DNA from 3 places in the Streptomyces sp. NBC_01428 genome. Region 1 is predicted to be linked to each of the others. Evidence: riboswitches for the same ligand, from Rfam matches in the RefSeq annotation. Region 1 holds a riboswitch; each other region holds the start of a gene.
What was found. Region 1 has a riboswitch for cyclic di-AMP ahead of OG406_RS17680 (LysM peptidoglycan-binding domain-containing protein). Riboswitches for the same ligand answer to the same signal wherever they lie in the genome.
Positions count from the first base shown of each region.

Region 2: linked by a shared signal. The riboswitch ahead of OG406_RS36520 (C40 family peptidase) and the one ahead of OG406_RS17680 (LysM peptidoglycan-binding domain-containing protein) in region 1 are both predicted to bind cyclic di-AMP.
Region 3: linked by a shared signal. The riboswitch ahead of OG406_RS33610 (C40 family peptidase) and the one ahead of OG406_RS17680 (LysM peptidoglycan-binding domain-containing protein) in region 1 are both predicted to bind cyclic di-AMP.

Region 1 is NZ_CP109499.1:4,088,404-4,098,176, reverse strand. It holds gene fahA (fumarylacetoacetase) at 1-450, opposite strand, end outside; gene OG406_RS17700 (carboxylate--amine ligase) at 679-1,950, shown strand; gene OG406_RS17695 (FAD-dependent oxidoreductase) at 1,978-3,198, shown strand; gene OG406_RS17690 (hypothetical protein) at 3,235-4,242, opposite strand; gene OG406_RS17685 (HAD family hydrolase) at 4,562-5,371, shown strand; gene OG406_RS17680 (LysM peptidoglycan-binding domain-containing protein) at 5,633-6,352, opposite strand; cyclic di-AMP (ydaO/yuaA leader) riboswitch at 6,357-6,517, opposite strand; gene OG406_RS17675 (CocE/NonD family hydrolase) at 7,054-9,051, opposite strand; gene OG406_RS17670 (peptide MFS transporter) at 9,062-9,773, opposite strand, start outside.
Region 2 is NZ_CP109499.1:8,359,471-8,369,243, forward strand. It holds gene OG406_RS36510 (alpha/beta hydrolase) at 239-985, shown strand; gene OG406_RS36515 (hypothetical protein) at 1,030-1,254, opposite strand; cyclic di-AMP (ydaO/yuaA leader) riboswitch at 1,719-1,889, shown strand; gene OG406_RS36520 (C40 family peptidase) at 1,899-3,476, shown strand; gene OG406_RS36525 (hypothetical protein) at 3,558-3,875, opposite strand; gene OG406_RS36530 (PadR family transcriptional regulator) at 4,043-4,573, shown strand; gene OG406_RS36535 (DUF2306 domain-containing protein) at 4,659-5,834, shown strand; gene OG406_RS36540 (hypothetical protein) at 5,982-7,016, shown strand; gene OG406_RS36545 (SulP family inorganic anion transporter) at 7,465-8,967, shown strand; gene OG406_RS36550 (PP2C family protein-serine/threonine phosphatase) at 8,999-9,773, opposite strand, start outside.
Region 3 is NZ_CP109499.1:7,726,675-7,736,232, forward strand. It holds gene bioD (dethiobiotin synthase) at 1-97, opposite strand, end outside; gene OG406_RS33570 (adenosylmethionine--8-amino-7-oxononanoate transaminase) at 99-1,379, opposite strand; gene bioB (biotin synthase BioB) at 1,372-2,682, opposite strand; gene OG406_RS33580 (8-amino-7-oxononanoate synthase) at 2,843-3,967, shown strand; gene OG406_RS33585 (DUF397 domain-containing protein) at 3,980-4,204, opposite strand; gene OG406_RS33590 (helix-turn-helix domain-containing protein) at 4,218-5,075, opposite strand; gene OG406_RS33595 (ATP-binding protein) at 5,287-5,745, shown strand; gene OG406_RS33600 (LysR family transcriptional regulator) at 5,865-6,806, opposite strand; gene OG406_RS33605 (LysE family translocator) at 6,969-7,664, shown strand; gene OG406_RS33610 (C40 family peptidase) at 7,801-8,274, opposite strand; cyclic di-AMP (ydaO/yuaA leader) riboswitch at 8,278-8,452, opposite strand; gene OG406_RS33615 (hypothetical protein) at 8,813-9,118, opposite strand; gene OG406_RS33620 (ATP-dependent Clp protease proteolytic subunit) at 9,126-9,365, opposite strand.

The sequences.
Region 1 (9,773 bases):
CAGGTGCTTCCAGTTGGGCGTGAGGGAGTCGGCGGCGTCGGGACGGAAGATCTGGCCGACGTTCCGGGCGTGGTTCTCGGAGGCGTAGAAGTCGACGTAGTCCGCGACGGTGAAGGGGAGGTGGAGCGTCACCTCGGAGAGGGGACGGAAGTGGGGAGCGAGCGTCTCCCGGTGGGCCGGCACGGTCACCCAGGCCGTCAGCGCGCGCCGGACGTCGGACCAGGCGGTGCGACCGGCGGCGAGCAGCGGGTCCAGCGTCGGCTGCGCGAGCAGTCCGGCATACGGGGAGCCGAGTGCGCGGGCGGCGGCACCCGCGTCCAGCACATGGTCGCCGAGGCGCACGCCCACGCGCCGCTCGGCGGCACCTGCCGCGCCGGTCGGGGAGAACACGCCGTACGGGAGGTTGTGCGGGCCGAAGGGATCGCCCTCGGGGACATCGAAGGGGGGCATCGGTAGGTGCCTCGCTTTCGGATTCGTACGCGCCATGTGATCCATGCGTTCCACGCGTTTCCTGTGGTCGGGGCACACGTTACGGGGGAGTGGGCCCGCAGCGGCAGTGTCTAAAGAGTTTGCAATGTCCGGATTGGCCTTGTCGGACTGGGTAATTCCGGCTTAGCGTCCTTTGGGGGACACGGACGGGGTGGGTCCGGTCCGTAGGGGGGACATGTGGGGGGACGCATGGCCAGGAGTTCCAGCGGCGTGCCGGTCGACGCCGACCGTGAAGTCCCGGGCCTGATAGTCAAGTTCGGCGCCTATCCGCTGCACCACGGCGGGGTGGGAGCCATCCGGAGCCTGGGCCGGCTGGGCATACCCATGTACGCCATCACCGAGGACCGGTACACGCCGGCCGCCAGTTCGCGCTATCTGCGGCGCGCGTTCGTGTGGCCGACCACGGGGACGGAGGAACCCGAACAGCTCGTCGAAGGGCTGCTGCGCGTCGGCCGGCGCATCGGGCGACCCACCGTCCTCGTCCCGACCGACGAGGAGGCCGCGGTACTGATCGCCGAGCATCAGGAGGAGTTGGCCGGCCGCTTCCTCTTCCCGCGGGTGGACGCCAAGCTGCCGCGTCGGCTCGCCAGCAAGCAGGGGCTGCACGAGCTGTGCGTGGAGCACGGCATCCCCAGCCCCGCCGCGGCTTTTCCACAGTCGTACGAGGAGATCGAGGCGTTCGCCGAGAAGGCGCACTTCCCGCTCGTCGCCAAGAACCGCGAGGCGTTCGTGCGACGCAGCCGGCCGGCGGTGAACGGGACGACCCGGATCGCGACCCGGGAAGGGCTGATGGCCCTCGCCCGGGACTGGGGGCCGCAACCCGGCGTGATCCTCCAGGAGTACCTGCCGAGGGAGGACGCGGAGGACTGGATCGTGCACGCCTGCTTCGACGCGGACTCGACGCCGCTCGCGATGTTCACCGGCGTCAAGGTCCGCTCCTGGCCGCCGCACGCGGGCATGACGGCGAACGCGTACGTCGTCGACAATCCGGAACTCGCGGACATCGCCGCACGTTTCATCAAACAGATCGGCTTCACCGGAATCATCGACCTCGACCTGCGTTTCGACCGACGCGACGGTCAGTACAAGCTGCTCGACTTCAACCCGCGCATGGGCGCTCAGTTCCGGCTCTTCGAGAGCGAGTCGGGGATCGACGTCGTCCGTGCCCTGCATCTGAACCTGACCGGCCGTGCTGTTCCGGAGGGGGAACAGCGCGCCGGCCACCGGTACATCGTGGAGAACATCGACCTGCCGGCTCTGCTCGCCTACCGGCGCAGCGGTTACACGACACCGCACGCGCCGGCCCGCGCGAGCGGTACGGAGCTGGCCTGGCTCGCGGGTGACGACCTGCGGCCGTTCTTCACGATGCTCGCGCGCTTCGTGCGGCCGGGCGCGAGGCATCTGTACCACCTGTGGCGGACCAACCGCCGCGGCAGCACCAGCAGTTCCACCGCGAAGTAGGCGTAGTACGTCCTGGGGAGGGACTTCGTGATTCATCCGGTAGCAGTCATCGGCGCGGGGCCGTACGGACTGTCCACCGCCGCCCATCTGCGGGCGCGGGGCATTCCGGTGCGGGTCTTCGGCGAGCCCATGGTGAGCTGGCGCGACCACATGCCCGAGGGAATGCTCCTCAAGTCGACTCCGGCCGCCTCGAACATCGACGCCCCCCAGCCGGGGCACACCCTCGGTGACTACTGCGCGGCGGCGGGGATACCGCGCCTGGTCACGGACGAGGACATCATCCCGGTCGAGACGTTCATCGCGTACGGGGAGTGGTTCCGGCAGAAGCTCGTGCCCGAGCTGGAGCAGGTGCGGGTCGTCTCGGTCGACCGCAGGAGCGGCCCTGACGCGGCCGGGTCCGGGGGATTCGACATCAAGCTGGACTCGGGGGAGTCGTTCACCGCCCGCGCGGTCGTCGTCGCCACCGGGCTGTCGGGGCTGGCCCACCTGCCTCCCGAGTTGGCCGGGGCGGCGGCGGACGGTCCCACGCCCTCCGGCCCGGTCTCGCACAGCTCGCAACACCACGACCTGCGGCGCTTCTCCGGCAAGGAGCTGATCGTCGTCGGCGCCGGCCAGTCGGCGCTGGAGACGGCGGCACTGGCGGCGGAGGCGGGCGCGCAGGTCCGTGTCGTGTCCCGGGGGAAGGGGGCGGTCGACTTCGGTGCGCCTCCGTGGGACCAGCCGAAGCTGCGGCCGGAGTCGCCGTTCGGCCGCGCCTGGTCCCTGTGGGCCCTGAGCTACTACCCGCAGCCCTACCGTCATCTGCCCGCCGAGGCCCGGCACTACCTGGTGCGCCGCGTGCTCGGACCCCTCGGTGCCTGGTGGCTCAGGGACCGCTTCGAGGGCAAGGTCGGTGTCCGTGAGGTGGAGCGGATCGTCAGCGCGGCGGCCACCGACGGACAACCCGTCCTCACGGTGCGGACCCATGGGGGCCGGGTCGAGGAACTCACCGCCGATCACGTCATGGCGGCGACCGGCTATCGCGTCGACATCGCCGCGATGGACTTCCTCGGGCATGAGCTCCGAGCAGGGCTGGCCGCGAGCCGCGGCACGCCGAGGCTGGGCGCCGGGTACCGCTCCTCGCTGCCGGGGCTGTATTTCACGGGCCTGCCGGCGGCGTCCTCGTACGGTCCGGTGATGCGCTTCGTGTGCGGCACGGAGTTCGCCTCCCCGCGGCTCGCCAGGCACCTGGCGGCCGCGCACGGGTGAGCCGTCGGACCCCTCGCCCCCCGGGCAACTCGTGGGTCAGGACTCCTTCTTGAGGGTCCAGGCGCCCGAGTTGTCCGGTGGGGCGGGCCGGACGGTCCACCGGGAGAGGTCGCCGTCCGCCTCCGGGGCGCCCGAGGGCAGCATGCCCAGGGAGTCGGGTTCGAAGTAGAGGTGGTGCGCCCAGAACTCCGGGAGTTCATGACCGAGGAGGTCCTCACCCATGGGCGCGAGATCCTCGCCCACATGGCGTTCGTTGACGCGCGCGACGGCCTCCGCGCGCGAGACGCCGAAGCGGGTCACGAGCACGTCCGCCATCTCGCGGAAGTAGGCGAGCCACTCCGCGTCCAGGTCGATCAGGAACTCCTCGGTCCGCGGGGCGTTCTCGAAGACCGCCGCCGTCTGCCAGACCATGAAGTCCTCGATCACCCCGGGCGGGTTGGCGGCCCGGGTGGCCTTGACCTCCCAGCCCGGACTGTCCATGTCGAAGACGACGACCGGCAGGGCGCGGCCGAAGATCTCCGTGAGGGTTCCGTCGGCGTGCAGGCGCCGGGCGAGGTCGACGCAGTCGGCGTGGAACTGGAGCCGCAGCATCTCGGAGGCGAAGTCCAGTTCGTCCTCCTCGTCCTCCGGCAGGTCCATGGCGAGGAAGTCGTAGTCACCCTCGAACCAGATCCCCTGCTCCTTGGCCGCCTCCACGAACAGGGGCCCACCGACGGGGTCTTCGGGGACGTTGCCCAGCATCTCGAATCCGTCGAGCAGCCAGAGGGCGTAGTTCCAGCGCGCCTCGCCGGGGTCCTGCGGGAAGGTCTCCTTCGCGTACTGGGTCTCGGTGTTGTAGCCGATGGCCACGTACGGGTGGCGCTCGTCGCCGTCGACGCGCCAGACGCGGAGGGACAGCGCGTAGATCTCGGGCCGCAGGGCCTCCGGGAAGCGCCGGACGACGGCTTCGGCGGCGGTGCGCAGATGGTGCCGGAAGCGGTCCCCCGCGGGGGAGGCGTCGAGGCGCGCGTGCGCGGGCCGTCGTGCGATGGGCTCGGACGTCATGGATCTCCCCGGATTCTCGATGACGGTTTCCCGCCGCTGACGTCTGGCGTCCCCGCCGTGGCGAGTGCCCCGCGGAGTCGGCCTCGCCGGACCCGTACCCCGACCCCGGCGCCGGTGATCGTAGCCCCGGATCAGGGAGTTGAGCCGTTGTGATCGGTCCTGCACGGGAAAGTCCGTCTGGGCGGAAGCGGGCCCTGCGTGATCCCAACCGGTCGCAACGCGCCTGCCACCGTACGGCGAACGGCGTTGCTGACGGGATACCGGACGTCGTCCGGTTCACGCCGGGCCGATGTGTCGTTCGATCCGTATTCTTCGGATCATGGCCGCTCCGACTGCATATTCACTCATCGCCACTGACCTGGACGGAACGCTGCTGCGCGGCGACGACACGCTCTCCGACCGGTCACGGGCCGCGTTGGCGAAGGTGACCGCGTCGGGCGCGCAGCACCTGGTGGTGACGGGCCGTCCCGCACCGCGCGTTCGACCGCTGCTCGACGATCTCGGCGGTGCGGGGCTGGCGGTGTGCGGTCAGGGCGCTCAGCTGTACGACGCGGGGACGGACCGGCTGCTGTGGTCGGTGACCCTGGACAGGGAGTTGGCGGAGACGGCGCTCGGAAAGATCGAGGCGGAGGTCGGCCTGCTGTACGCGGCGGTGGACCAGGACGGCGTGGACGGGCTGACGCTCATCGAGCCGGGCTATGTGATGCCGCACCCCACGCTTCCTGCGGTGCGGGTGCGGCGCCGGGACGACCTCTGGGCGCAGCCGATCAGCAAGGTGCTGCTCCGCCACCCCACGATGTCCGACGACGAGTTGGCCTCGGCGGCGCGGGGAGTGGTCGGTTCGCTGGCGACGGTCACCATGTCGGGGCCGGGGACCGTCGAACTCCAGCCATGCGGGGTGACCAAGGCCACCGGTCTCGCGCTGGCCGCGACGCACCTCGGTCTCACCCCGTCGGCGACGCTGGCCTTCGGTGACATGCCCAACGACATCCCGATGTTCGACTGGGCCGCCCACGGGGTCGCGATGGCCAACGCCCATCCGGAACTGAAGGCGGTGGCGGACGAGGTCACGCTGTCGAACGAGGACGACGGGATCGCGGTGGTCCTGGAACGGATCTTCGGGTTCTAGGGCGTCCCCGCGACGGCGCGTCGCCGGCCCGAAGGGCGGGCCGGGCGATGCCCGGCCCCAGGATGTGAGCCGGCCCGGGGCGTCCGCCGATGCCCCGGGCCGTGCCCTTCGTACTTCTGGTGGGGACCGCCCCGCACACCCGGTCCGTCACCGTCCCGCGGGCCCGGTCGTTCATCGCCGACAGGCCGGTCCGTCACCACCGGCGGCCCCGAAGGTGCCGCCGGCCGGTGTCGTGCGAGAGGCGCGGGTGCGCCGGTGCGATCAGTAGGCGCCGTTGACGTTGTCGATCGAGCCGTACTTGTCGGCGGCGTAGTTGCAGGCGGCCGTGATGTTGGCGACCGGGTCGTAGGGGTCCATCGACGTGCCGGCCACGTGGTAGGCCTGGAACGTCGGGTCGATGACCTGAAGGAGGCCCTTCGAGGGGATGCCCGCGGCCGCGTTGGAGTCCCAGTTGTTGATGGCCTGGGGGTTGCCGGAGGACTCGCGCATCACGTTGCGGTAGATGCCGTCGTAGCTGCCCGGAATGCCCGCCTTGCCCATGATGTCCAGGGACTGCTTGATCCAGCCGTCCAGGTTGTTGGCGTACGTGGTGGCGGACGCCTGGGTGGCGGTGGTCTTGGCGGCCGTGGCCGCCTTCGCCGGAGCCTTCCCGGTCTTCGTGCCGACCGTCAGGGTCAGGCCCGTGCGGAGGTGGGCGGGGTTGTCGCCGATGACGGCGCGGTTCGCCGCGTACAGCTTCTGCCAGCCGCCGCTCGACGGGTACTTCTTCGCGATCTTGGTCAGGGTGTCGCCGGCGACCACCTTGTAGGTGACGAGCGAGACGTTCGGGACGGTCGCGGTCTTGGCGACCTGGGGGGTCGCGGCGTGGGCGCCGGTCGCGCTCATGAGCGGGAGGGCGAGGGCGAGGGCGCCCGTTCCGGCGGCGATCACTCCGCGGGTGATGAAGGTGGTACGGCCGTGACGCTGCGTTCCTGCGGGCATGACGAAATGTCCTCTCCGACGCCTGCGAGGTGAGCTGTCGGGTTCGGGCGGGAGATGCCCGGCCGCGCTGGTGGGCGCGGCTTCACCCCAAGCCGTTCCGGTCTCCCGGATCGGCGGCTTACCTGTGGTTCCCCCGCTCCTGCCGTGCGTGGGTGGGTGGGTTACCGGGCGACGGCAGGATTAGGCGATCCGCCCGGTGCGACGAGAACGTATGCGACTGCACATGTCGGGAACAAGGCCTGATGTGGCGGTGAAGATCGCTTTTGCCTGTTTAGAGCGCGGGCAATACGTCCGATTAGACCGGAATTGAATCCTCAACTTCCCTTTGGCAAAGGGGTCGGCACGGGGTGGGCGAGGGGTGATCCACTGGTCCGCGCGTGACCCAATTCACGCGCCGAGGGGTCACCAAGACGGCATGCCGGGCAAGTCGGGCATTACGCCACCGCTCTGTGCGGCGCGGGGAGTTCTCGGACGCACGCCGGGACGGCCCCGCCGGGTGCGGGAGGCGCGGGGTGCGGGAGGGCGGCGCCGGAGGGGGCGCCGGCGAAAGGTGCGGCGTGGGCTCGGAGTTGACGGCTTCCCGTCGGACGGCAGGCGACATCACGACGCGAGCCGGGCGAAATCCGGAGGCGGGCCGGGCGGATGCCGGACGGGAGCCGAACCGGGGGCGGCCGGTGAACTGCCGCCCCCGTCAAGTCCTTTCAGCCCGCGGTGCGCGGGATGCGCTTCTCCCAGGTCCGGTGGAAGACGACCTCGTCGCCGTCCCGGCAGACGACCTCGTTGGACGTGATGAAGTCCCGCGCGTCGCAGGTGATGGCCGAGGTCGTCTCGACGCGGGCGTCCCAGGGAAGGTCGGGGCGGTGCAGCCGGACCGACCAGGTGGAGCGGGCGCGGGCGGAGAGCGGGTCCGTCTCGTCGATCGTGTACGTCTCCCGCGCCTCCTCCGTGAACTCCAGACCGTCGGGATACACGCGGGTGCCGCCGTAGCGGGGGTCCACGTCGAGCCGCCAGGTGCCCGCGGCCACGTCACGCAGGACCAGGCGCTCCGGGCGCGGCTCGTCGAGCGTCACCGGGACCACCACGCCGAGCGGCTCGGCCTCCTCCGCCTCGCCGAAGGTGATGGAGGGGTCCGACTCCTGTGCCCGTACCGGGAGTTCCAGGCTGCTGCCCGCAGGGTCCAGCGTGAAGCCGGCCTCGGAGCCGGGCTGCGGCCAGACCCAGGGCCAGTACGCCGAGGAGACGCTCAGGCGGATGCGGTGGCCCGGGGGGAACGCGTAGCCGATGCCGTTCAGCTCGAACTCCACGTCCTCCGTGGTGCCCGGCTCCCAGGGAACCGCCTGGTCACGGCCCGTGCGTGCCGACAGGTTGAGGACACCCCGGGTGACGAGGGTGGAGGCGCCGTCGGGGGCCACGTCGCACAGCCGGGCGATCACCTGGCCCCGGGCGGACGCCGACATCAGCCGCAGCCGGACCCGGGGGCGGCCCAACACCCACGTCTCCTGCGGCACTTCGAACTCGAAACAGACGGACCTGGCGTCCTCCTCGCGCTGGTCCGGCGGCAGGTCCGCGTCGTTCCCGAACGGGAAGAAGCGGCCCGCGTCGACCCCCGTGTGCTGCGGGGAGCGCACCAGGCGCGGGGCGCCCTGGAACGCGTACGGGACGGGGGTGACCGACGGCGAGGGCCACGCCGGGTCGCCGACCCAGCGGCCCGGGAGCTCCGCGTACACCGTCGCCGGAGGATGCGCGTCCATCACGTAGGAGCGCAGGAGGGGGACGGCGAGCGCGCCCGAGTCCTCGTCCTTGAGCCAGTGGTCCCACCAGCGGAGCGTCTCCTGGAGGAAGCCGATCGCCGGGCCCGGCGGCAGGCCCCGGTCGGGGTACTGGTGGGACCAGGGGCCGATGAGACCGCGGACGCGGTCCGGCGGCAGGTTCTCGACCAGGCGCAGCACCGTGTCGCGGTACGGGTCGTGCCAGCCGCCGACCGCGAGGACCGCCGCACGGATCGCGCCGTAGTCCTCGCAGGCGCTGCCGTGCCGCCAGTAGGCGTCCCGGGTCTGGTGCGCCAGCCAGGTGTGGATGAACGGGTCGACGGCCTCCAGCCGCTCGGTCCACATGTCGCGCCACATCACCTCACCCACGTGCACCGGGTCCGGCGGGCGGGCGACGAAGGCGAGCATGGTGGCCGCCCACGCGTGCATGTCGACGGCGAGGACGGAACCACCCGTGTAGTGCACGTCGTTGTCATAGCGGTCGTCCGTCGAGCAGACCGTGACGACCGCCTTGAGCGCCTCGGGCGCGAGGGCCGCGATCTGGAGGGAGTTGAAGCCGCCCCAGGAGATCCCGAACATGCCGACCCGGCCGGTGCACCACGGCTGGGCGGCCAGCCACTCCACCACGGCGACCCCGTCGGCCAGCTCGGTCTCCGAGTACTCGTCGCCCGGCATGCCCTCCGAGTTGCCGTGGCCGCGCACGTCGACGCGGACGGAGGCGTAGCCGTGCCCGGCGTACCAGGGATGGCGCTGCCAGTCGCGCGGTGCCGTCCAGTCGGTCAGCCGGTACGGGAGGTACTCCAGGAGCGCCGGTACGGGCTCTTCCGTCACCGGCCGCCAGATCCGGGCGTACAGCCGGGTGCCGTCCGGGAGCGGGACGAGGACGTCCTCGTGAACGGTCTCGTAGGGGAAGGACGTACGGATGCGCATGCGGGTCACCTCAGTGGACGGGATGCATCGTGCGGCGGAGCCAGGGGGCGAGGGCCATCACGGCCAGGCCCGCCGCCACCGCGATCGCGCCGTTGACGCCGAAGTAGGCGGGCTTGGAGACGTCGTCGTAGAGCTTCACCGTCTGGGCCTGGATGCCGTTGGCGAGCGCGAGGGACAGGAACCAGAGGGACATCGTCTGGCTGGAGAAGGCGGCCGGGGCGAGCTTGGTGGTCGCGGACAGGCCGGACGTCTCCAGGAGGACGTCTCCGAGGCCGAGCAGCAGATAGGAGCCGACGATCCACCAGACCGACATCAGGTAGTCGTCCCCGCTGTGGCCGGAGGTCGGCAGCACGATGAGCAGGAACGACAGACCGCCGAGCACGACCCCGAGGGCGATCTTGTTCGAGGCGTGCGGCTGGCGGGTGCCCATCCGCATCCAGACGGCGGCCACCACCGGCGCGAGGGCGACCTCGAAGGCACCCAGCGCGGAGGCGTACCAGCCGGCCGGGAAGTCGAAGCCGAAGATCGTCGACTCGGCGTTCGACGAGGCCAGCAGGATCATCGTCGAGTAGGCCTGGAAGAGGATGAAGTTGAAGACGGTCGAGGCGAGGAAGAGGACCACGTAGGGGCGCAGCCTGCCGCGTTCCTCGGACGTCACCCGGGGGCTGGTGAACATCACCCAGAAATAGACGACGGGCAGGATCACCGAGACGACGGTCAGC
Region 2 (9,773 bases), 4.3 Mb from region 1:
CCGGGGGCGGGTTCATGCGGTGGCACGCGCCTGACCGCGACCGGCCGGAGCCCCTGATCCGGCTGCGGGACGGAAGAGGCACGTGCCCCTTCCCGGGATGGCGCCTCGCGCGGGCCCGGCGGGCGGCGGCTCCACCAAACCGTCCGCGCGTCGGCTCCGGATATCCAGTGACCGGCGGCACGATCCCTCGTCGGCCTAGGGTGGGGCGTCGAGAACGCTCCGACGGTGAAGAGGTGTCATGCGAGGCTCTGCGCGGATGTCCGCCCGCGACGGACTGCGTCCCGGGGCGGCCCGGACGCTGACGGCGCTGGTGCCGCACCGGCTCACGGGCGGGGACGCGGGTCCGGCACGGGCCGCGGTGCTGATCCTGCACGGCGGCAGGGCGGACAGTCGGGCGCCCTCCCGGCCCTGGCACGTCTCGGGGCTGCGGATGCGGCCCTTCGTGCGCGCCGTCACCCGGGCCGTGCCGGACGAGGACGTCTTCGTCGGGCAGGTGCGCTACCGCGTACGCGGCTGGAACGGAGCAGCCGCCGATCCGGTCGCCGACGTCCACCGGGCCCTCGCCGAACTCACCGATCTGGTGGGGGACGTGCCGGTGGTGCTGGTCGGTCACTCGATGGGAGGCCGCGCAGCCCTGCGCGCCGCCGCCGCGCCCCAGGTGAGGGCCGTGGTCGCCCTGGCGCCCTGGTGTCCGACGGGCGAGCCGGTGGCCCATCTGCGGGACAAGCGGGTGATCGTGCTGCACGGCGACCGGGACCGGATCACCGAGCCCGCGTCGTCCTTCGCCCTGGTGCGCCGGGCCGCGAAGGAAGGATCCTCCGCGAGCGCCGTACGGGTCGCGGGCGGTGACCACGCGATGCTGCGGCGCGCGCGGACCTGGCACGAGGCCACGGGCTCGGCGGTCGCCGGTCTGGTGTCCCGCGCCGACGGCCCGGACGAGCGGCTTCCCGCCGAGGGGCCGAACGGCGAACCCGGCGTCCTCTAGACCCGCGCCCGACCGGGCGGGAGGCGGCTTTCACCGGGCATGAACTAGGCGGAATCCAGCCGGTCCGCGGGATCCGGACCGGGGGCGAAGGAGCGACGCGAGCCGGCCGTGACGCGCGGGGCGGACCCGGGAAGCGGACCGCCCGTGGACGGATCCCAGCTGAGGATCCACTCGAAGTCGCGCTGCAGCCGCCGGGCTTCGCTCCGGACGAGCGTCGGTATGTCGCCGCGTTCGGAGATCAGTTGGGCATAGATCGGTGCATCGTGCACGTGGGGATCCTCGACTCGCTCTCAGGGCCTTCCGCGGGCCTTCCTTGCCTCGACGGTAGGGCCGCGCCGCCGACGCGGTGGTGATCCGGCCGGGTCGGCCAGAACCGGTCACGGCATGACCAACGACAGCCGACGATGTCGAACGAGCCGTCAGGGAACGCCAGTTCTTTTCGTACCTCGAACGGCCTGCTCGCGCCGACCGGAAGTCCCGGCCCACCGTGGAGATGTGATGGAGGGAGCGGGGGCGGACGCGAACTCGCGACGGGCCCGCACCGCCGAACGCGGTCTTCCCGACGGCCTGTTCGCGCACGGGGTGTGCTCCCGTGGTCGCACAGCGGGGCGATGCGACGAAGGTCACGAAAATGTATCGGACATCTGGGACGTGGATCTTCACACGGAGGTCACAACCTCGCTAGGTTGACGACCAGGCCGCCCGACTCCCTCCGGCGAACGCTCGCCGGGCGGTGCGGCCTCCGCCGAGTCCGGCCCGTCCTCGTGGCAGCCGGAGCCGGGGACCCACCGAACCTGGGGTGAATCGGCCAACTGCCTTACGGGGCAAGGGCCGTAGGGCATACCTTCCGGAACCGTCCGCCCGAACCCGACAGCTAACCCGGTAGGCGGACGACGGAAGGAGTGCCATCCCCATGGCGCCGGAACGCACCGAGCCCAGCGGCGACGAAGTCCGCCGACGGCTCGCATCCCTCTACGACCGGGCCGAGGACGACACCGGCAACTTCAACGCCACCCGCGCCCTGGCCGGCCTCTCCTCCCGGCAGGGCGACCGGCGCGCCGTGGCCCGACGGCTCACCGACCAGGGCCCGGCCGTGGAACAGCGCGGGGGTGTCGATGCCGCCCAGAGCGATCTCATGCGCCAGTGGTTCGACGGCGCGCGTTCCCGGCTGGGACCCACGGTCGCGGCCGTACTGCCCGTGGACCGGCAGCCCGACCGAGGGCGCGGGACCGCCCGGTCCGGCGGGGGCGCCGGACGCCCCATGGAGCTTCCCGCCCAAGACGTCCGCGCTGTAGCCGAGTTGACGGCTGCTCCCGTACGGGAACTGACGGCCGGCCCTGTCGCGGCGCCGGTCGCGGAACTCACCGCCCGTCCCGTCCTCGAACTGACCGCCGGCCCGGTGTCCGGGCCGACGACCGGGCGCGCCCTCGCGGTGCCGGACGGCGGCGCCCCGGCCACCGGGCCCCTTCCGGTGGTGAGCGGACCCACGCCCGCCGCCGACACGTCCTCCCCGCGGTTCCGCAAGGACCGCGCCCGGCGCAAACTGGCCGCCGCGCAGGACCTGCTGACCCGGCACAACGCGCGGCGGAGCGTGGCGGCGCCGGTCGCGTACCCGCCCCTTGCACTGCCGCCCGCGGAGACGGCCGCCCCCGCGGACCCGTACTGGCCGGCCCGGAACGCGCAGGTACCGGCCGCGACGGCCGCGTACCCGTCCGTGGCCGGTGCCGCGTGGCCGGCGGTCGAGGCCGGGTACTCGCAGGTCGAGAATGCCCCGCTGCCGGTTGCGGCCGTCGAGTACCTGCCGCCGCAGGAGATGTGGTCCGCCCCGGCCCAGCCGGTGGCCCCGGCCGTCGACGACAGCCGGTACCCGTCGTGGCCGGAACCCGTGAACCAGCCGGCGCCCGGCGCCCCCTGGTCCGCCGATCCGAACCCCGGGTACGACACCGGAAGCATCCCCGCCCTCGCGGTGCCGCCGGTCACCGGGTACGACACGGGGAGCATGGCCGCTGTCGCGGTGCCGCCGGTCGCCGAGTACGACACGGGGAGCATGGCCGCTGTCGCGGTGCCGCCGGTCGCCGGGTACGACACGGGGAGCATGGCTGCGGTCGCGGTGCCGTCGGTCGCCGGGTACGACACCCGGGCCGCCGAGGCCGTCGCGTTCGCCCGCGCCCAGGTCGGCAGACCGTGCGTGTGGGGAGCGTCCGGGCCCGGCTCGTACGACCCCTCCGGCCTGACCCAGGCCGCCTGGCGCAGCGCCGGCGTGCTGCTGCCGCGGTCGACGTCCGACCAGGCGCGGATCGGACCGGCCGTCGCCCTGGCCGGGGTCCAGCCGGGCGACCTGATCTTCTTCCACGGGGACCTGAGCCACGTGGGCCTCTACGTCGGCGACGGCATGATGGTCCACGCGCCCAGCCCCGGAGGGCGGATCACCGAGGAATCCGTCCAGCACGCAGGGCAGGCGGCGATCCACAGCGTCGTACGGCCGGTCTGAGTGACGGCGGGACCGGCGGCCACGGTGATGCCGTGGCCGCCGGTCCCGCCGACGTTCCGGGCCTCTCCGGCCCCGTCGGAGTCAGAACTCGCTGTCGATTCCCGTGACGGCGGCCGGCCCCAGCGGAGCGTCGTTCTCGGAGAGGCCGCTCTCGCGCAGCGCCCCGGAGACGAGGCGTACCGCCTCCGCCTCGGCGGTGCGCCGGTCCGCGGCCTCGACCTCCAGCCGGACCGAGAACGTGTGGTTCTCGTCCACGGTCAGCAGGCTCAGTTCCTCCGTCTCGCCCAGGTCCGTGTTCTGCGGGTCCTGGGGGCGCAGCCTGCGTTCCACGTCTGCGCGGGAGGAGTCCGAGACGCCGTGGACGAACGTCCCGGGAACGGTGATGACGTAGGTGGTCACAAGAACTCCTAGCGTGCGTGCCCCGCGGGCCTGAGTGCGGTCGGCAGTGTGATCGCCCGTATACCCCGCATTGTGACGGTCACCCGCGCGTTCTTCGCGTCGGGCGCCCTCCGCGGCGTCCTCACGGGTGTGCCGCGCGGTGTTCGGGTGGCGATACGGTCGGGCCCATGGCTGATGCTCGGTTGACCACCGCCTCGTTCCTCGTGCTCGGCGTCATCGACAAGCTCGGCGAGGCCAGCGCGTACGACGTCAAGGGTGAGGCGGCGCGCACGGTGGCGCCCTTCTGGTCCGTTCCGCACGCCCAGGTGTACGCGCAGTGCGACCGCCTCCTGGAGGCAGGCCTTCTCGCACAGGTGCGCCAGGAGAGCGGCCGCAACCGCCGGGTGCTCACGCTGACCGACGAGGGCAGGGCCGCGCTGCGGGACTGGCTGGACGACACCGCCTTCGTCCCGGTCGAGGCCCGGGAGCGCGGCATCCTCAAGCTCTGGTTCGGCGGCCGGCCGGACCTGCTCGGGCCAGTTCAGCTGGACGAGCACGTCCGGACGCTCGGCGACTACGAGGTGCTGGCGGAGAGCGTCGGGGAGCTGCTGACCCGGGGGCAGCGCGACGCTCTGGAATTCGGCATCCGGTACGAGCGCATGATGGTCGACTTCTGGCAATGGGTGCAGCGGCGGGACGAGGACGCGACAGACCGTTGACCCCGGCGCCCGGGCGGCCCTACCGTCTCGATAGTCCAAACGAGACTATCGATGGTCGGTCCGCGACCACGAGCAGGGAGTCGCCGTGCGTCGTCCGACGGGCACCACCTGGCGCCGTGCAGCCGTCATCGCCGTCTCGGCGGTGTGCGTGGGCTACGCGCCCATCGCGATGACCGAGCTGTGGCCGTACGCGCGACCCGGCGCACCGGCGTTCGGCGAGTGGATCCTCGGGCGCGTGGTCTCGCCCCGCTACGTGGCGGACGCCCTCGCCACCCGGATCGAGCCGTACCGCCACAGCCTCCTGCCGCTGATCGTGCACTCCGTCCTCGGCGGCCTCCTCATGCTCCTCGGGCCGTTGCAGGTGCTCACCGCCGTGCGGCGGCGGACCCGGCTGCACCGCGTCCTCGGGGTGGTCTTCGCCGTCACCGTTTACGCGTCGATGGCCGGCGCCGCGCTGTACCTGGCGCGGACCGCGCCCGAGGACGCGTTCAGCGGGGCCGCCTTCTGGATCGTGCTCGCCACCATCCTGGTGGGCACCGTCCTGAGCGTGACGTTCGGCGTGCTCTCCGCCGTCGCCGGCTATCCGGACCTGCACCAGCGCTGGATGCTGCTCTGCTACGGCTTCCTGCTGACGGCGCCCCTGCTGCGGTTCGAGTGGGGCGGCCTGCCCATGATCATGCCCGGCCTCTCCATGGTGGAGATCAACCGCGCGGCCACCATGCACCTCGGCTCGGTGGTCGCCTTCGGCGCCCTCATCGCCTCGCGCTCCCTGGACCGGCGCCGGAAGATCTCCGGCATGTCCCGGTCCTGGGCCCCGCTGCCCGTCCTGGCCGTCGCCCACCTCGCCGGAGCGGTCGCCCTCACCTGGATCGTCCGCGCCGGCCTGGACTTCGGAACCCCCGGACGCCGGCTGCTGCTCGCGTATCTCCTGCCGTACGCCGTCACCTACGCGGTCATGGCCTCCTGCGCCCTGCGCACCGGCCGTGAGGGCCGCCCCTGGGCCCGGGAGGAGTGGCGGCTGCACTGGACGGCCCTGTGCCTGGCACCGGTGCTGTCGGCGGCCGCCGCACCGCTCTTCGAACGGACGCTGGGCCTCGACCGGCTCACGGCCGTCTCGGCGGGAGCGGCGATCGGCTGCGGCGCGCTGGCGACCACGGCGACCCTCGTGGTCAGCCTCCGCGTCATGTACGCCCGGGAGGTCCTCAAGCGGGCCGCGCCCGCGCGCGCCACGGCGCCCCGCCTCTCGTCGCCCGTCTCCTAGCGGCAAGCGGTACGCAGGCCCGTACGCGCCCGGAACCGGCGCCGCACGCCGGTCGTACCCGACCTCGCCCCGGACCTGCCCCGTACCCGACGCCGGTCCGCCCCGGCCCGACCCCGTCCTCATCGACCCGTCCGGAAACGGAACCCCATGGCCAACGCATCAGATCTGCCCCGCCACGACGACACCGAGGAGGATCCGCGAAACCCACGGTCCGCAGCGGACCCGACGGGCGCGACCGGTGAGACGGGGGCGGAACCGGCCGTCGCCAAGTCCCCGCATCCCGCGGTCGCACGGGGCGAGGTTCCGGACAGCGCCGGGGAGAGCGCCCCCGCTTCTCCGGCCGGGGGCGGACGGCCGCTCACCGCGGGGGTGGCGATGCTGGCCACCACCGTGGCCGTGGTGAGCGTCCTCGTCGGCGGGCTCCTCATGGCCGTCGGCCTCACCGGACACGTCTTCGGCGCCTGGAGTTCGCCCGAGTCGCTCACGCCGGGACTGATCGGCGCGGCGATGCTCGGCACCGCGCCGGGACTGTTCGCCGTGAGCCGGGCCCGGGCCTGGCACGAGGTCCGCACGCTCGTCCTGCCGCTGGCGATCGTCCTCGTGGGCCTCTTCTCGGTGAGCCTGCTCGACGCCGGGCACCTCTACATCGCACGCGGCGGTTCCGTCGTGCCCGTCCTGTTCAGCCTGGGCTGGCTGTTCGTCCTCGGCGTGCTCAGTGTGTTCGCCCTCGTCGCCCTGGCGTGGCAGTACCTCGCCCCCGCCCGGCCGATCGGACCGAGTACGGCGCCCCTCCCCGGATGGTCGAAACCGGCCCTGGCCGTGCTCGGGTCGGCCTGGCTAGGCATCGGCGCGGGGCTGCTGACCCGGCCGGGCTTCTGGGGCGGATTCGTGCCCTGGGCCACCAACCGTGCGGACGCCCAGGCACTCGGCGTGTGGGCGCTCGCCCTCGGAGTCGGTGTCCTCGGTGCCCTCGCCGAGGACGACCTCACCCGCACCGGAGCCGCGTTGATCGCGCTGCCGTGCACCGCCGTCACCGTGACCGTCGTCCTCGCCTGCCGCGCCTCGGCCGTCGACTGGCACTCCGGGCCGGCCCTCTCACTGGTCTGCATGGTGGCGGGTCTGCTGTTCGCGGGCGCGAGCGGCCGCGTCCTCCTCACCAGGACCTCACCGGCGCGGCCGTAGCGGCACCCGGGGTCCGGGCCGCCGGTCCCACGACGCCGGCGCGGGTCCGTCGGGCCCGCGCCGTCACGAAGGCATGGACGCCCCGGGGACGGTCGGCGACCGGCAGTTCAGGGTCGAGCCGACCCGTACGCAAAGGGAGTTCGGGCGCCGCCGGAGCCGCGGCACGCCGTCGCCCGCGTCAGGCTAGAGTCTTCGCGTGCCGGACGCGCCGCTCGGCGTGCGCGGCGGTCGGCCCGACGGTCCGGGTGCCTCCGGCCGGCGACGGCACGGACTTCGGGCAACGACGCCCGGCAGGCGTCCCGTCGCCCCACCTCCCGGCAGCCACTGCGCCGGTGTGGAACGCACCGAGGACGCCACGTCCCCCGGAGACCGAGCGCGACGGGACGATGAGCACGACGCGCGGTGTGTCCAGGGTCTGGGCGCGGGCGCCCGACACGGAAACGGTTGCATGTTCTCACCGCTGTCCGCGGCCTCCCGGCTGCGCCCGCCCGCCCCCGCCTGGCTCTCCGATCCGAAGGTCTGGCGCACCGAGGTGCTGGCCGGTCTGGTCGTCGGGCTCGCGCTCATCCCCGAGGCGATCTCGTTCTCGATCATCGCCGGGGTCGACCCGGCCGTCGGCCTGTTCGCCTCGTTCACCATGGCCGTGACGATCTCCGTCGTCGGCGGACGCCGGGCGATGATCTCGGCGGCGACGGGCGCGGTCGCCCTGGTCATCGCTCCGCTGAACCGGGAGCACGGCTTCGGGTACCTCGTCGCCGCCGTGATCCTCGCCGGTGTCCTCCAGATCGTGCTGGGCGCGCTCGGAGTCGCCAAGCTGATGCGGTTCGTCCCGCGCAGCGTGATGGTCGGCTTCGTCAACTCCCTCGCGATCCTCATCTTCCTGGCGCAGGTGCCGGAGCTGACGGACGTGCCCTGGGCGGTCTACCCGCTGGCCGCCGCCGGCCTCGCGCTGATGGTCCTCTTCCCGAGGATCACGAAGGTGGTCCCGGCGCCGCTGGTCTCCATCGTCGTGCTGACGGTGATCACGCTCGCGGCCGGCATCGCGGTGCCCACCGTCGGCGACCGCGGCGACCTGCCCTCCTCGCTTCCGGTCCCCGGCCTGCCGGACGTGCCCTTCACGCTCGACACCCTCACGACGATCGCGCCCTACGCCCTCGCCATGGCGCTGGTCGGCCTGATGGAGTCGCTCATGACGGCCCAGCTCGTCGACGAGATCACCGACACGCGGTCCGACAAGACCCGGGAGTCCGTGGGCCAGGGCATCGCCAACATCGTCACCGGGTTCTTCGGCGGCATGGGCGGCTGCGCGATGATCGGCCAGACGATGATCAACGTCAAGGTCTCCGGCGCCCGCACCCGCTTGTCCACGTTCCTGGCCGGAACGTTCCTGATGGTGCTCTGCGTCGTCTTCGGCCCCGTCGTCTCCGACATCCCGATGGCCGCGCTGGTCGCCGTCATGGTCATGGTGTCGGTCGCCACCTTCGACTGGCACTCCGTCGCGCCGAGGACGTTGAAGCGGATGCCGGCGGGGGAGATCACCGTCATGGCCGTCACGGTCGTCTGCGTGGTGGCCACCCACAACCTCGCCATCGGGGTGGTCGTCGGTTCCGTCACCGCCGTGGTGATCTTCGCCAAGCGGGTCGCCCACGTCGCCGACGTCACCTCGGTCACCGACCCCGACGGCACGAGCGTCGTCTACCGGGTCACCGGCGAACTCTTCTTCGCCTCCGCCAACGAACTCGTCACCCGCTTCGACTACGCGAACGACCCCGGCGAGGTCGTGATCGACCTGTCCGCCACCCACGTCTGGGACGCCTCCTCGGTCGCGGCCCTGGACACGATCGAGGCCAAGTACGCCCAGCGCGGGAAGAACGTCCGGATCACCGGCCTGAACGAGCACAGCGCCCGCATCCACGGCACGCTGAGCGGCGAACTCACCGGCAGCCACTGAGCCCCGTCGCCCGATCTCCCCGGCGGCCCGCTCAGAGGCGCAGGATCACCAGGGCGGTGTCGTCCGTGGCACCGCCGGGCGGAAGCAGCTCCGACAGCAGCGCGTCGGCGAGCACCTCGGGTTCGTCGGCCCGGTGGTCGGACAGGGAGGCGGCGAGACGCCCGAGCCCCACGTCGATGTCCTCCCCGCGGCGCTCGACCAGACCGTCGGTGTACAGGACCAGCGTGTCGCCCTCGGCGAAGTCGGTGGTGGCCTCGGGCCGCGCCACGTGGTCCGGCCGGGCCCCGAGCGGCGGATCGGTCGCCCGGTCCAGGAACTCCACCCGTCCGTCGCCGCGCAGCAGGAGCGGCGGGAGATGCCCGGCGCTGCTGTAGGTGAGGGAGTGGCTCTCCCAGTCGGCGCGGACGGTCACCGCCGTGGTGGACTCGGCGCCCTGCACGGAACGCGCGTACAGGCCGAGCACTTCAAGGGCCCGGGCGGGGCTGCTCGAAGCGCGTGACGCGGCACTGAGGGCGCTGCGCAGCTGGCCCATGACGCAGGCGGCCGACAGTCCGTGGCCGACGACGTCGCCCACGGCGATCGCCATCCGGCCGTCGGTGAGGTCCACCAGGTCGTACCAGTCGCCGCACACGTTGAGAGCGCTGGTGGCCGGCCGGTAGCGCACGGCGGCCCGGTGCGGGCCCATGTAGTGCGCGGCCGGCAGCAGCGCGTCCTGGAGGGCGAGGGCGACCTCGCGCTCGCGGGCGTGGGCCCGCCGCAGACGCTCGTTGATCTCCTGGAGTTCCCGGGCGCGGCTGAACAGCTCG
Region 3 (9,558 bases), 3.6 Mb from region 1:
CCGACCGTCCGGCCGTGAGCGCCGTGGCGGCGACGGCGGCCGTGACGACCGTCTTGCCGACCTCCGTGCCCGTTCCCGTGATCACCAGTACCGGCATCTCAACCCTCCCGCGCCGCCGCGCACACGGCGCGCGCGATCCGTTCGACGTCCCTGTCACCCGTGACGTACGGCGGCATCGTGTAGACGAGGTCGCGGAACGGCCGCAGCCACACGCCCTCGCGCACTGCGGCCGCCGTCGCCGCCTTCATGTCCACCTCGTGATCGAGCTGGACGACTCCGATCGCGCCGAGCACCCGCACGTCCCGCACGCCCGGCAGGGCCGCGGCCTCCGCGAGCCCGTCCCGCAGTCCCGTCCCGATCCGCTTCACCTCGGTCCGCCAGTCCTGGCCGAGCAGCAGGTCGACCGACGCGCACGCCACCGCCGCCGCCAGCGGGTTGCCCATGAACGTCGGGCCGTGGGCGAGTACCGGGACCTCGCCGCGCGAGATGCCCTCGGCCACCCGCGCGGTGCACAGCGTCGCGGCCATCGTCAGATAACCGCCGGTCAGCGCTTTGCCGACGCACATCACGTCCGGTGTCACCCCCGCGTGGTCCGCCGCGAACAGCTCGCCCGTCCGGCCGAAGCCGGTGGCGATCTCGTCGAAGACCAGCAGCACGTCGTGCGCGTCGCACGCCTCTCGCAGCACCCGCAGATACGCGGGGGAGTGGAACCGCATGCCGCCCGCGCCCTGCACCACCGGCTCGACGATCACCGCGGCCAGCTCGTCGGCGTGCGCGCCGATCAGCTCGCGCAGCCGCTCGGCGTACGACGCGTCGTACTCGGCGGGAGGCGCGTCGGCGAAGACCTGGCGGTGGAGCACGCCCTGCCACAGCTCGTGCATCCCGCCCTCGGGGTCGCACACCGACATGGGCTGCCAGGTGTCCCCGTGGTAGCCGCCGCGCCAGGTCAGCAGGCGCTGCTTGGCCGGGCGGCCGAGCGAACGCCAGTACTGGAGGCACATCTTGACGGCGACCTCGACGGACACGGAGCCGGAGTCGGCCAGGAAGACGTGTTCCAGGCCGTCCGGAGAGATGTCGACCAGCCGCTTAGCGAGCCGTACGGCGGGCTCGTGGGTGAGTCCGCCGAACATCACGTGGCTCATCCGGTCCAGCTGGCCGCGCGCCGCCTCGTCGAGGACCGGATGGCCGTAGCCGTGGATCGCCGACCACCAGGACGACATCCCGTCGATCAGCTCACCCGCACCGCCGGCCAGTCGCAGCCGGACCCCGCTCGCCGACTCCACGACCAGCGGCTCCTGGCGGCCGGGCATCGGCCCGTACGGATGCCAGACGTGCCGCCGGTCGAGGTCGAGCAGCTCCCGCACGGACAGGTCAGGCATTGGGCGCGAGGTCCGTTCCGGCACCACGGCGGCGGACGGCGACGAGGTCGGTCCTGGCACCCGCGGGCACCGCTTCCGCGCCCGGCGTCCGCGAGCCCGCCTCCTGCGCACCCGCGGCCTCCGCGCCTGCCGCCTCGACGGAGGGCGCAGGGACCGAGCCGCACGCGCCCCCGCCCTCGTGGGACCCGCAGCCGCCACCCGCGTGCGATCCACAGCCGGCCTCGGCGTGCGACCCGCACCCGGCGCCCTCGGACGCCGTGTCCCCGGCCGACGCGTGCGCACCGCAGCCGCCCGCCGCCGCACGGTGCTCCGGCAGGGTCACCTCGCCCGCGTTCTCCACCTCGAAGCCCGCGTCCGCGATCATGTCCAGGTCCGCCTTGCCCGCCTGGCCCTCGCTGGTGAGGTAGTCACCGAGGAAGATCGAGTTGGCGAGGTGCAGGGCGAGCGGCTGGAGGGTGCGCAGATGCACCTCGCGGCCGCCGGCGATCCGGACCTCGACGTCCGGGCACACGAACCGGACCATGGCGAGGATGCGCAGGCACCGCTGCGGGGTGAGGTTCCACTCCTTGGCGAGCGGGGTGCCCTCGAACGGGATCAGGAAGTTCACCGGGACGGAGTCGGGGTCGAGAGCGCGCAGCGCGAACACGACGTCGACGAGGTCCTCGTCCGCCTCGCCCATGCCCGCGATCAGACCCGAGCAGGCGGACAGCCCCGCCGCGTGCGCCTTCTGGACCGTGTCGACCCGGTCGGCGTACGTGTGCGTGGTCGTGATCTCCCCGTACGTCCCCTTGGACGTGTTCAGGTTGTGGTTGTACGCGTCCGCACCGGCCTCGCGGAGCCGCTCGGCCTGGCCGTCGGAGAGCAGACCGAGGCAGGCACACACCTCGACGCCCTCGTTCTGGTCCTTGATGGCCTTGATCGTGTCGGAGACCCGCTCCACGTCACGGTCCGTCGGCCCGCGGCCGCTGGCCACCAGGCACACCCGCTTGGCGCCCCCGGCGAGCCCCGCCGCCGCGGCCCGGGAGGCCTCGTCGGGCTTCAGCCAGCTGTACTTCAGGATCCCGGCCTGGGACCCGAGGCGCTGCGAGCAGTACGAGCAGTCCTCCGGGCACAGGCCTGACTTCAGGTTGACCAGATAGTTCAGTTTCACCCGTCGGCCGAACCAGCGGCGGCGCACCTTGCCGGCCGCGGCCACCACGTCGAGCACGTCGTCGTCGGACGTGGCCAGTACGGCCAGCGCCTCCTCGCGGGTCGGCAGCTCGCGCCGAAGCCCCTTGTCCACCAGCGTGTTCAGCAGGTCCATGAGGTCCGATCCTGGCGTATACGACCGGTCCCGGCCAAGGAGAGATCGGACAACAGAGTGGGTTCGACGTGTGGGTATTGCCACATCCTGGGCGGCTGGTCCGGCCGCTAGGGTCTGTGCACTGCCTACAAAACACCCGCCACGACGGTCCGGAGGACACATGGCGTTCGGCTGGATCGACGAGCAGGCCGCGGCGCGCCGCGCCGCCGGTCTCGTACGGACCCTGCGCCCGCGCCCCGCCGACTCGCCGCTGCTCGATCTCGCGAGCAACGACTACCTCGGTCTGGCCCGCCACCCGCGGGTCACGGCCGGTGCGGCGCAGGCGGCGCGCACCTGGGGCGGCGGCGCGACCGGTTCCCGGCTCGTCACCGGCACCACCGAACTCCACACCGAACTGGAACGCGAACTGGCCGACTTCTGCGGCTTCGAGTCCGCGCTCGTCCTCTCCTCCGGCTACGCGGCCAACCTCGCCGCCGTCACCGCCCTCGCGCCGCACGGCTCGCTCGTCGTCTCGGACGCGGGCAACCACGCCTCACTGATCGACGGCTGCCGGCTCGCCCGCGGCACCACCCAGGTGGTGGGGCACACGGATCCCGCCGGTGTGCGCAAGGCCCTCGGCACGCACGAGGGGCCGGCCGTCGCCGTCTCCGACACGGTCTTCTCGGTCGACGGGGACGCGGCACCGCTCGCCGAACTCGCCCTCGCCTGCCGGGAGTACGGGGCCGGGCTGGTCCTCGACGACGCGCACGGGCTCGGTGTCCTCGGCGACGGCGGCCGGGGTGCCCCGCACGCTGCGGGACTCGCCGGGAACCCGGACGTCGTCGTGACGGTCACGCTGTCGAAGTCGCTCGGCAGCCAGGGCGGAGCCGTCCTCGGTCCGGCGGCGGTGATCGACCATCTCGTCAACTCGGCGCGCACCTTCATCTTCGACACCGGTCTCGCGCCGGCGGCGGTGGGAGCGGCGCTGGCCGCGCTGCGACTGCTGCGCGAGGAACCGGAGCGGGCGGCGAGGGCGCGCGCGGTGGCCACGGCGCTGCACACCCGGCTGACGGCCGAGGGGCTGTCGGCGGTACGACCGGACGCCGCCGTCGTCTCCGTCAGGGCACCGTCCCCCGAACGGGCCCTGAGCTGGGCCGCCGACTGCCGCGAGGCGGGCCTCGCCGTCGGCTGCTTCCGTCCCCCGTCGGTGCCCGACGGTGTGTCGAGGCTGCGGCTGACGGCCCGCGCGGACCTCTCCGAGGAGCAGATCGAGCACGCGGTGGACGTGATCAGCCGCACCCGGTGAACCGGCCCGCGGTCAGGCCAGGCCGGTGATGAACCCCTCCCAGGCGGCAGGGGCGAACAGCAGGGCGGGGCCTGCCGGATTCTTGGAATCGCGCACCGCGACCGTCCCGGACCACGGTCCGGAGCCGGGGCGCGCCGTCTCGACGCAGTTGTTCATTCCCGTGCTGCGGCTGCTGCGCAGCCATCGCACGTCGCGCAGTGCAGTGCTGGAGGGTACGTACCGAGGCGATGCAGACAATGGGGGTGCCTCCTTACGCGCCGTCACCTATCCCGGCGATGTAGTCCAACGAGTCCTCGGGCGAAAGGGCGTGGAACTGAAGGGTGTTGAAGGCCTCCGTATAGGCCTGGAGGTCTTCTTTCCGTTCGAGGTAGAGGCTACTCGTCAAGTGGTCGAGAACAACCACATCCAGATCAGTTGTGTTCGGAAATGAGAAGATAACGAAAGGCCCGGTGATCCCGATGTGCGCTCCGGCGGCGAACGGCAGCACCTGGAGCCGGACTTGGGGGAGCGCCGCGGCCTCGCACAGCCGGTCCAGCTGGCGGGCCATCACCTCGGGACCGCCCACCTCCCGTCGCAGGACCGCCTCGTCGAGCACCGCGCACAGCTCCAGCGGGGGATCGGCGCGCAGCACGTCCTGCCGGGCCAGCCGCACCTCGACCAGGGTGTCGAGCTTGCTCTCCTCCAGACCGTCCACGGCGGCCCGCGTCACCGCGCGGGCGTAGTCGGGCGTCTGCAACAGCCCCGGTACGACGGACGTCTCCAGGGTGCGCATCCCCCTCGCGCCCGACTCCAGACTGATGAAGTCGCGGTAGGCGGGCGGCAGGACCCCCCGGTACGCGTGCCACCAGTGGTGCCGGCCGTTCCCCTCGGATCCCGCCAACACGACCAGAAGCTCGCGCAGTTCGGGATCCTGGACCGCGTAGGCGTCCAACAGGCGCTCGACGTCGGCCGGTTTCACCCCGCTGGTTCCGGTCTCGATGCGGCTCACCTTCGACTGGTGCCAGCCGAGCAGGCGGGCCGCCTGGCCGCTCGTGAGGCCCGTGCCCGCGCGCAGCGCGCGCAGTTCGGCGCCGAGCTTGCGGCGGCGTACCGCGGGACCGTGCTGCATGGCCGTTCTCCTTACTCCTTCCAAGCCGTCCGAATACGTTCTGCGGACGCAGAGTTCACCGCATCGAGCGACAGATATATGCATTACTCGGTGGATCGCACCCGCGACCGGCCCGGTAATGGCAGTCTGGCGCAAGCACCAGTCCGGGACCGTACTCGAACCATCCGCTCCGTGTCGGACTCCGGTCCCGTGGGAAAGGGACGACCTCGCCATGGCAGATCACCAGGAAGCAGCCGTCACTCTGCCGAGCGAAGCCGTCTCGGTTTCCGTGGCCCGTAAATTCGTCGCGGAAGTGCTGGCCGAATGGGGCCTGCCCGGCGACGCCGAAGTCGGTGAGACCGTCCGCCTGATCGTGTCCGAACTGGCCACCAACGCCGTTCAGCACACCTTCGGGCAGTCGCCCACCTTCACGGTCGACGTGTGTCTCGACCGGGAGGAGCGCCTGCGGATCGGCGTCACCGACAGCCATCCTCGCTTCCCGAAGCGGCTCCCCGCGGCGGTCCAGCAGGACAACGGCCGCGGCATGGTGATCATCCGCTGGCTCGCCAACGAGTGCGGCGGCAGGCTCAGCGTCCGCGCCACCCGCGAGGGAGGCAAGACGGTCTCCATCGAACTCCCCTGGACGGCACCGGTCCGGCCGATCGCGGCCGGGGCACCGCCCGAGGCGTAGCGCGCCGCGAGGATCCCATCCCCGGCCGGGCGACCGGTCGTTGGAGGAGAGGCCGCACACCGCGACGCCCAGCGCGGGCACGACACCCAGGTGCGACGGTGCGCACGGACCGCGCGGACCTACGCCTCCGGCCGGTTTCCGTAGGGGTGCCCGCGGCCGACGCGGCCGAACGCGCCGCGCAGCAGGGCGCGGAACGCGTCGGCGGCGGGCGTGGCCCCCTCGGCGCGGTGGACGACCGAGATCGTGCGCCGCAGGTCTCCCGGGTCGAGCAGCCGCGTCCCCACCGGAGTCGCGGCGGTCGACGCCACCATCTCCGGTACCACCGCGACCCCGAGCCCGGCACTGACCAGCGCGCACACCAGGGCGTAGCCCGGCGTCTCGACGAGCACGGCGGGGGTGGCTCCGGCGCGGGCGAGCGCGGCCTCCACGGCTTGCCGCGGTGGGTGGTCCGGCGCCATGCTGATCAGCGGCTGGCCCGCGAGGTCCGCGAGGGGCAATCGCCCGGAACCGGCCGCGAGCACGTGACCGGGCGCCGTCACCAGCACCAACTCCTCGACCAGCACCGCCTCCACGGCGACGGACGAGGGCAGCGGTACACGCGGTGCGGGCTCATAGGTGTGCGTGAGGGCCAGGTCCACCTCCCCGGCCGCGACCGCCGCGATCCCGTGCGGAGGCTCGTAGTCGGCGACCGCCAGCTCCACGTCCGGATGAGCCCGGCGGAACGCGCTGAGCACGGGCGGCAGCAGATGGATGCCCGCCGTCTGGAAGGTGCCGAGCCGCAGCGTCCCGCCCGACAGGCCCGCCAGCCGCGCCAGTTCGTGCCGGGCCAGCTCCATCTCGTCGAGCACCCGCCGCGCTCGCGCCACCAGCAGCTCGCCGGCGCCGGTGAGCCGCGTCCCGCGGTGCGACCGCACCAGCAGTGCCGCGCCCGCCTCCCGCTCCAGCTTCGCCACCTGCTGGGAGAGCGCGGGTGGCGTGTACCCGAGCCGTTCGGCGGCCCGGGTGATCGAGCCCGCTTCGGCGACCGCCACCAGCGCCGCCAGCCGCGTCGGGTCGTACATGTGCCGCTCCTGGGCCCAGGGACCACTTCCGGACCTTGTCGAGGGGCCGCCCCGGACGGTCCGGCCCGAGGTGACCCCTCTCCGGGGTCTAAACGAATGCTTAAGGAGAACCCAGGATATTCGACATACCTGCTGAAGGCCCCTGCGGGTGAACCTGGTGGCATGGACGCACAGCTCTTCGCCTTCACCGGGGTGGCCGCCGGCATGGTCGCCATGCCCGGAGCCGACTTCACCGTCGTCGTACGCAACGCCCTCGTCTCACGCCGGGCCGGAGTCGCGTGCGCCCTCGGCATCGCGGGCGGGCTGCTCCTGCACACGGCGCTGGCCGTCGCCGGGGTGGCCGCGGTCCTCACCGCCGTCCCCGCGCTGTTTCGGACGTTCCAGCTGCTCGGTGGCGCCTACGTGCTCTACCTGGGCCTGCGCACCGTGCGCGCGCTCGGGCGGCCGCGCCCGGCCGACGGGACCGGACCGGGGACGGTCACGGCCTCGGCCGACGACGGGAAGGGGTCCGGAAAGGAGGCGCACGGGGCGGCGGTGCCGGCCGGGACGGGCACGGCTGCCCGACCGCTGCGGCAGGGCTTCGTCACCAACGCCCTCAACCCGAAGGCGCCGATCACCTTTCTGAGCCTGCTGCCACAGTTCGTGCCGGCGGGCAGCCCCGCGATGCCGCGGACGCTGCTCCTCGCGCTGATCGTGGTCGTCCTGGCCCTGGTGTGGTTCCCCGCGGTCGCGCTGCTCGTGGACCGGCTGGGGCGGTGGCTGCGCCGGCCGCGGGCCGCACGCGCCGTGGAGGCCGTCACAGGCGGAGCGCTCACCGTGCTCGGCCTCGTGCTGCTCCTGGAGCCGCTGAGGGGCTGAGCCGGGCGCTGCCGGCGCGTGGCGGGGACGGTCGCCGTCCTTTCGGGCAACGGCCGGACGGAGGCGGCGCACCGAAAGTGGCGGCCGGACCGAGGTGGTGCCCGGGCGGCGACCCCCGCCGCCGCCCGGAGTCAGGTCAGCTGACCCGCCCGTACCAGACGCTCCGTGTCCAGATCTTCTGGAGCTTCACCACTTCCCCGGTCTTCGGGGAGTGCCAGATCTTTCCCTTCCCGGCGTAGATGCCGACGTGGTAAACACTCCGGCCCGAGTGGAAGAACACGAGGTCCCCGGCCTTGCGGTGCGAGGCGGAGACATGGTGCGTCTTGTTGTACTGCGCCGCGGCCGTTCGAGGCAGCTTCTTGCCCGCCTTCTTGAACGAGTAGAGCGTGAGCCCGGAGCAGTCGAAGCGGTGCGGTCCCGTGGCGCCGTACTTGTACGGGGCGCCGTGCTTCGAGGCCGCGACCTGGAGTGCCTTCGTCGCGGTCGTGGCCGCCTGGGCGTCGGGTGCGACACCAGGGACCACGAGGCTGCCGCCGACGGCGGCGATGGTGAGGGCCGAGGCCGTACCGGCCCTGGTCCACAGCGACGGGACACGATTGAGCGCAGTCATGCGCAACCCTTCGTCAGCCGCCTGTGAAGGATGACCTGTCGGATTCGGGCTGGCGAAGTTGCCCGGCCGCTGCTGCGGCTTCACCCCAAGGACCGCGCGGAATGCTGCTCCGGCGGACCGTCGTGCTGGGTCCTCCACTCCTGCCGATCCACTTCTGTCGACCGGGCATCCGGGCGGCGGCAGGACTCGGCGTCCGCCCGGACCGCCCCGCCGCTGTGGCGGGGGCTTGTCGTCGGAAGGGATCTTCACCCATGAACGTCCGAAAATCCGAGTGGAACCGGTGTTTTGTGGGCTTACTCACCACTCACCCGTTCGGGTGGACACCCCTCTGTTCGAGGGGGTGTTGGGGACACGGGCGACCCCCGCACCTGCACCGGAACCCCTCATTCCGCCTTTCTGTCCTTCGTGTTGCGCAAGTCGGAGGGGTCCGAGAAAGGACTGATTCCTACGCCATCAGGGGGTACACCATCTGGTGCGTTTGAGTCGCGGTGCGGACAGTCCGGTGGCGCGGTGCGCGCCGGACCCGGGCGGGGGTGCCTCAACTGCCGGACACGGGAGGGATCGTGACCCGCGTGGTGCGCCGCTCACCGTCCAGTACGCGCAGGGCCTGAGCCAGCGTCGGCGCGTGCACCTCGCTCTCGCCCCGCTGGTGCATGAGCGCGAGCGCGTCCCGCAGGGCCGTCGCCTTGGCGGCCAGTGCCTGGGCGGCGCGCAGCGCTCGGTAGGTGTCGCCGGGGTGCGCGGGATTGATCCGGCCGACGAGGTCGACCACGTCCAGATAGCGGTCGATCAGCTCGGCCTCCGCGCGGGTCAGCGCGGGCAGCGGCGGGAGGTCGGGGATCATCGGCCGCTCACCTCGCGCCGGGTGCGCCGGGCGCGTCGATGGACGGCGAGATGCCCCGGTCGGGGTCGCGGTGTTCGAGGTGCGTGAACCGCGCCGTCACGGCGTTCGCCGACGTGTCGTCGATGGGCGTCCCGAGGAGCACGATCCGCTCGTCGAGCGGCCTCGCGTACGGATCCGGCATCCGGTGTCCCGCGCCGGGGTGTTCGGTGCGGTCGGTCAGGACGTGGCGGGCGGACGGGCGCTGCATGGGCACGCCTCCTCGCGATCGATGGATCGACGTCTGTAAAAAATGTACAGGGCGTACGTCAATCGGGAAGGGGTCCCTGCCGAGAGCGAAAGGGCCTTGTCAGGCGGCGGGGCAGCCGTTCCGGGCGCGCCTCGTGCCGCCTTCCGGGCCGATCCGACGCTCCCCGGACGCCGCTGCGACCGGTCTAAGCTGG